DNA from 3 places in the Alteromonas sp. RW2A1 genome. Region 1 is predicted to be linked to each of the others. Evidence: predicted binding sites of a transcription regulator. Region 1 holds the regulator's gene; each other region holds the start of a gene.

What was found. Region 1 encodes FNR, which switches genes on or off when oxygen is low (the NO sensors DNR and NnrR bind a similar motif). Its sites were predicted from a motif close to TTGATCTAGATCAA; they were not measured.
Region 2: a site for FNR is predicted at 1,371-1,384, ahead of ccoG (cytochrome c oxidase accessory protein CcoG). Genes of this name have one in related genera too.
Region 3: a site for FNR is predicted at 1,439-1,452, ahead of BM528_RS11140 (PRC-barrel domain-containing protein). Genes of this name have one in related genera too.

The regions. Positions count from the first base shown of each region.
Region 1 is NZ_CP018031.1:1,160,140-1,162,410, reverse strand. Features, by position in the region: gene uspE (universal stress protein UspE) at 1-431, opposite strand, end outside; gene fnr (fumarate/nitrate reduction transcriptional regulator Fnr) at 533-1,273, opposite strand; gene BM528_RS05220 (sulfite exporter TauE/SafE family protein) at 1,321-1,980, opposite strand; gene ccoS (cbb3-type cytochrome oxidase assembly protein CcoS) at 1,967-2,182, opposite strand; gene BM528_RS05210 (heavy metal translocating P-type ATPase) at 2,184-2,271, opposite strand, start outside.
Region 2 is NZ_CP018031.1:712,685-714,955, reverse strand. Features, by position in the region: gene BM528_RS03235 (DUF3016 domain-containing protein) at 1-280, opposite strand, end outside; gene BM528_RS03230 (hypothetical protein) at 407-706, opposite strand; gene ccoG (cytochrome c oxidase accessory protein CcoG) at 1,449-2,271, shown strand, end outside.
Region 3 is NZ_CP018031.1:2,495,764-2,498,034, reverse strand. Features, by position in the region: gene BM528_RS11150 (rhodanese-like domain-containing protein) at 1-9, opposite strand, end outside; gene BM528_RS11145 (ArsR/SmtB family transcription factor) at 184-495, shown strand; gene BM528_RS11140 (PRC-barrel domain-containing protein) at 557-1,300, opposite strand; gene maoP (DUF413 domain-containing protein) at 1,513-1,866, opposite strand; gene BM528_RS18670 (hypothetical protein) at 2,230-2,271, shown strand, end outside.

The sequences.
Region 1 (2,271 bases):
TTTACAAGGAGAACAGGGCGAGGACACTTTCTCATTAGATGCCAGTCGGTTGGCGTAAACAACACTGAGGCGATGTCGTCGTGGTCTTTCGTTGCTTTAACCACTAAGTCTATTTGGTTATTGAGTGCGTAGTAAATGATGGCTTCGTGGGCTCTGTTATTCCACTCAACAACAATATCAATGTTGGAAAAGCCTTGTTCCTTTAATTGTTCCCCAAGCCACTTCGATTGATCCTTTGTAACTGCGTCTCGCATAGTATCACGCTCGTCGGGACTAAGCATGGTCGTCATATCATAAGAGAGGTCATAAACTACCATCATGGCAGTCACGGTGGCGCCGGTTTTTGAGGCAAGTTCAAGAGCTCGACTTAATGCGGGCTGATTATCTCGCTCTGAATCAACAATTGCCAAAATGTGATTACACTCAATCATAATGTCTCCTTCTTATGAAGCAATACATTAAGTGTAATAGACAATAGCGAAAGTGTGGGTTGTTTTAGATCAATATTTTAACAGTTGCAACGGTTAAGCTGTTAACCGTTGCAAACAATACTGGGGCCTTTTAGCGCAGTTACCTTGCCATCAATAGCATCGAAGTCGAGGATAGTAATCAGTTTCCCATCTACTTTTATCAGCTTTTCTTTTTGAAAACGGCTTAACAAACGACTAATGGTTTCAATGGTAAGACCCAGGTAATTACCAATTTCATTACGGGTCATTGTAAGATGAAACTCTCGGAGTGAAAAACCACGCTCTTCAAAACGCTGAGAAAGATGAGAGATGAAATAGAGCAAGCGCTCCTCGGCTGTTCGTTTATTGAGCATCATGATCATGTCGTGATCTTGTTTTATCTCAGCACTCATAAAGCTCATAATCTGATGGCGTAATTTAGGAAACTGAACTGCCATCTCATCTAGTGTTTCGTAGGGTAATTCGCAAACCATGGCGGTTTCTAACGCCTGAGTATAACTTTGATGCCTACTTTCGCGCAGTGCGTCGAAACCGACGATGTCACCAGGAAAATGGAAGCCAGTAATTTGCTCTTCGCCGTCTGAATTGGTAACAAATGATTTAAACGAGCCCGTTCTTACTGCAAACAATGAAGTAAAGGTATCGCCATTGTTTATTAGCGTGTCGCCTTTATGCAGAGGTTTTTTACGCTCAATGATATCGTCTAACGATTCGATTTCTGTCTTATTCAAAGCCACTGGCAAACATAAATGACTAAAGCTGCAGTTTTGACAGTGGATAGAGAATCCGCTTCCTTTGCTCATAATTTCTATTCTCTTAGGATGAACATGGGTATATGTTACAACACCATTTAAGATAATGCGCTATAAATAAGATAAGCTGCATACAAGGCCATGGCCGATGCAATACCTTGACGCACAATAATGTGTCTAAAGCCTCTCACAATATACTGGCTGCCAGCGCCCACAGCAAGTAATGTTGGCAATGTGCCCAAACCAAAAAAGAACATAATTCCAGCGCCTTGTATCGCAGAGCCTGCAGCAAGAGACCAAGTTAAAGTGGAATATACAAGCCCACAGGGTAACCACCCCCAAAGAAAGCCATAAGGTATTGCGCTTAAGGGCGTTTTAAACGGGAGAAAGCGTTTTGAAATGGGCTGAACATATTTAAATAGATGCTTTCCTGCACTTTCAAGCGCTGTTAATCCAGTCCACCACTTCCCTAAATAGCAAGCAAGTAGGAAAAGCATCACACCGCTTAGCAAAGAAAGGACGTAATTCGCTAGTGGTACAAAATCGGTGGCTATTTTACCAAGAGCGCCGGTAATCGCACCAGCAAGTGTATAGCTTGCAATACGGCCACTGTTGTAAGCAAGGGTGAAAGGAAGTGCAGGCTTATCTTTCGGAGTTACCATGCGCAAGGCAGATACTATGCCCCCGCACATACCAACGCAGTGAACCCCGCCAGCTAGTCCAATAAGGAATGCAGAAAGATAGCTAATCTGATCCATTTTTTTCGTTTTCTTGCTGAATTCGCTTGCGCTGTTCTGCGAGTTTCTTTTCCTCAGGTGAGAGGTCATCGTCGAACAAAATACTGTAGCCCTGTCGATCTAGATCTTCAAACTGATTCGATTTTACCGCCCAAAAAAAGATTACCACGGCAAGGGCGACAATAATAATAGCGATAGGAATAAGTACATAAATAATGCTCATGCTATTTGCTCAATAATCGGGTTGAATTGGTAACGACAATAATACTGCTTAATGACATGCCAACAACGGCCATCCACGGCGACAAAAGC
Region 2 (2,271 bases), 450 kb from region 1:
TATCAACACGCTGTATCACGCGCACGTCTTGCCCCATGTTATTACCAAAGCCAACAAACTGACTGGGCCATACCTGCCCTGCCAAATCGATATTCGTCACTACCATTGTCAAAGTTTGTGATTCAGGTAACGTCGCAGCTAACTCCACGAGATGCGATTCCAATTCCTCAAGAGTGCGCTCGCGAAAACGAACACGAGACTCGTTTGATGGCCTAACGTCGGTATAAGACTTTGGTTCTTCCCATGTTATTTTTAATTCAGCCGCGTGAGCAGGCGTCATGGTGGTAAAAACTAAGGCGCTGCTGAACAGTGCTGAATAGATAAGGGTTGCTGAAATAGGTAACTTATTCACGTTTACTCTCCTCGTTAAGGTCTTCTCGCAAACGTTTTTCGGCCTGTTGTCGCTTTACTGTGGCTTTCTCATCAGAGAAGACTGCATGATGGTATGGCACAGCTGAGCACGTTTAGTTCCCGAAAAGTTGGGGTTTATGTCGTCTTTTTCACAGTATGTTGCGTAAAAACGTTTAACACTGTCTGTGGATACGGTTATTTGTTCGACATAGTTTTGTTGGTAAGGTTTTAATGGCTTTAGCTGCTGCAGTATATCGTTGCGCAAACCGCTCAACGCGCGCTGCTCTGGCAAAGTAGACATAGAAATAAACCAGTCGGAAACAGAATGCTGAATATCTTCAAATAAATACTGCACGAAAGGCGATCGTAAGATTAATACGAGCACAATAATTTCAGCAGTAATAATGAAAAAACGTAACATAATGTCTTACATAGCCTTTCTAAAATAACCGTAATTGAATAGCTAATATAATCGCCAGCCTGTTTAATCATTCCTTTAACGTGCGCTTATACATAGCAAAACATCTAGCTATATATAGGATTTGCGGCAAGCGTGGTTCATTGTATTCCGCTTTGATGTATGTAATTACATAGCTAAGTCTTGTTGAAATTTACGGCTAAAAAGCCACTAAAAGTTCAACTATTCGGTGATATTACACCATGTTCTCTACATTTAAGAACACTAATAGTAATACATCAGTATGGAAAACAACCATATGTATATGAAATTTATCTTAGCTTGCCCAGCAAGCATGCTCAGATGGCTGCTGATCATACTGCACCGCAATTCTCATTAAATAAGCCTCACTCATTAAACAAACTTATTAAGAAAACTTATTAAGAAAACTTTAATGCTATGCCCCACACAGCATATAGCTGTTTGGTATTTTACTAACTACGCTTTAGGGCGTGTTGACCCTATTTTTGACTTATTTTAACGAAGGCATATTTTTCAATGAACATTTCTGAACTTTCAGTATTGACTGAAAGTTCAAAAGGACCGATCATAATGAGTATTCTTGATCTACATTAATTATGACATTCTTCTTGCTGTTATACTGCTTATGTCACTTAAAGATGTTAGCTAAGGTTATTTTATGAATGAACAGATACCGGTTAAAAACGTAACACCGGTAAAGGTCCACAAGCCAAAAGGTGAAGGTCAGGGGAAGCGTCACGATTCCCGCAGTCGTATTTATGTGCGTGCTGTGAAAGGCCCTTTAGAATCGTTTCGTCGCTTTTTTGGGCTTATCTTTCTTGGCCTGTTTGCCATTATCCCTTGGCTTCAATACAACGGTCAACAAGCTGTCTTGCTCGATATTGGCGAACAGCGGTTTACCATATTCTCGTTAACTCTGTGGCCGCAAGACCTGACTCTGTTGGCCTATATTTTTATTGTGTCAGCCTTTGCTCTCTTCTTTGTTACTACCTTTGCTGGGCGGGTATGGTGCGGTTTTATGTGCCCGCAAACTACTTGGGTGTATATCTACACTTGGTTTGAAGAAAAATTTGAAGGCCCGCGCAACAAACGCATGAAGCTTGATGAAAGGCCGATGGATGCCGATAAGTTTATGCGTAAAACTGCTAAACACACTGCATGGGTTGTTGTTGCACTGTTAACCGCACTGACTTTTGTGGGATACTTTACGCCTATCGGCGCACTCTTTATCGACTTCTTCACTTTCAATGTAGGATTCTGGGCTGGCTTTTCAGTTATCTTTTTTGCTGTTTGTACCTACGGTAATGCGGGCTATATGCGAGAAATCATGTGTACCCATATTTGTCCGTATGCGCGCTTTCAGTCAGCGATGTTCGATAAAGATACCTTTACCGTATCTTACGATGCCACCCGAGGTGAAAAACGAGGCCCTCGCCCACGCAAACTCAGTCATGAAGACGTTAAACAGAAAGGGCTTGGCG
Region 3 (2,271 bases), 1.3 Mb from region 1:
AATAAGCATATGATTATTCCAAATTTTATAATATAAGGTTAAACTAATGTATATTTGTGATTATTCAAACGCAAGATAATATAACTCATCGAATCCTGATTTTAGGTAATTTATGAAAAAACTCTTATACTTTAGTATAATATTGAAGTACTTTGTCACTTTCAGCAAAAGCAGGGATTCATAATGTCTGAGGAAATATTACTAAGCCCCACCGAAATGATGGAGCATTCTGCAGAAGCAGAGTTCTTTTTAAAGCAGTTTGCTAACAAAACGCGACTTATGATTCTTTGCTCTTTATTAAAGCAAGAAAAGTCGGTTTCTGAGCTGTTGCAAGTGGTTACCGTCTCACAGCCTGTGATTTCGCAACATTTAGCCCTTTTGCGAGAATCGAATATGGTTGCAACACGAAGGGAAGGGCAAACCATTTATTATCGGCTATCCGATGAGAGGGTAAAGCGGCTGATTGGATTAATGTATGAGTTTTTCTGTGAGTAAATAAAAACGTCCGCAGAGGTGCGGACGTTCTCATTAAACCTTTGTCTCAATTAGCATTGAGCTATATATCATTGATTTGGGCGGCCAGGGCCGCAATGTAATGGCCATCGCCCAATCGCTCTTCATCCACTTCTGGTCGCTTCAAAAGGGCATCGTGACTTAAATTCACGGCTATATGATGAGCAGCCCAATCAATTTCTTTTATATCAGTAGGTAGAAGTGCTAAATGCTTTCCTCCAGGTAGCCAATTATTTGTATCTACCACGAGCATTACCAATTTCCATGTTTCTGTATCAATCAGAAAATCACTAATATGACCTACATTGTCATCGGTAGTTGCAACTTCGTAACCATCAATCTCACCGCAGGCCCGTAAATGGTTAGTTGACTCTGGCGGTAAATCACCTTCTTTGGCTTCATCGGTAGGTACGCTTACTAATTCGTTCGGATAGGCATATTCACCCCAGGCCCCTGGGCCTATCCAATAATATCCGTAACCAAAATACTTAAATAGATGCTCTTCATATTCACGGGATACGGGTTTGTGTTCGTCGATAGAGGGGCTGTTTTTAAGCGTTTCTACTGTCATGTCCACATGAACAGAACTATCGTCTACATCAACGTGCGTTACCGAGACAGGTGAAATAACCACTTTTCGGCTAAGCGGAAGCCACGTATTCGTATCGGCCACTAAATAACGCGTAGTGTAGGTTTCATCGTCAAAGAGTATGTCTTTAACACCACCAATTTTGTCGTCTGTGGCGTGGATTGAATACTGTGTGAGTTTCTTTGAACTTAAAATCATCTTTGCGCCTCCTTTGCTTGGCAGATAGTGATAAAAAGTCTAAGCCAACGTAATGTTAGTTTAGGCTTATTACCTTGCATTAAGTGTAGTTCCTAAATGCTAAAAAACATCATGTTTTCAATTTGTTCTGCCTATAGATTGATTGAGATCAGTTCAGAATAAACAAAAAAGTCCGCATTCAGCGGGCCTGTTTCTAAATAGACTGTAACCTGTTAAGCCACGTCAAATTCGTCGTCTGAATAGGAATCGTCGTAATCTGCCTGGTTACTCGCGCTGCTATGCAGGGTGTAAAAATGTTTTTTTCCCCTAGCAAGGTGAACGTACTTCGACCACGCTTTTTCGATACTTGAAGATGCTTCTGCCTTGCCTTTAGTGAAGTCGACAAAATGCATCTCTTCAGCATTTTCAGGGTCTAAATCTCCACGCTCTAGTGATAATAATGTGAGGCCGTATGTGGTAAGTAGATTTGCTTCGGAAATACTAAAGTCTCCCGACTTTTTAAAGCCATAAGGAAATTTTTGGCGATCAATAAATGGTTTTGTTGACGGACGAATCGTTGTGCTCATAAGGAAATTTCCAACGTTGTTTATTCCACGTCGCACTTTTAAATGAAGTTTGCGTTTAGATAAAGCAAAAGATTTTTTTCTTATCAATAAAAAAAATTTATCTAATTATTCATAGACCTGTTACATACCTATGTTTTTAAACCGTCTTTCACTGAGTGTTTAGTTTTATCCGCGCAACGCGGTGTAGCGGCGGCTTTCAGTACTGAAATGCTTCCATTTAGCCCGAAATTCGCAAAGCAAAGATCACCACGCCCTAAAGTAAAAATTATTATCGATACGATAATTAAATTTCATTTCCAATTCCCCCCACTCAAGCAATAATCAAAGGGTGGTTATACTTTCTAGAAAATTTTTGAGATTGTAATGAGTAAAGATTATCGTTTTCAAAGTGAGGAGTGGGATGCG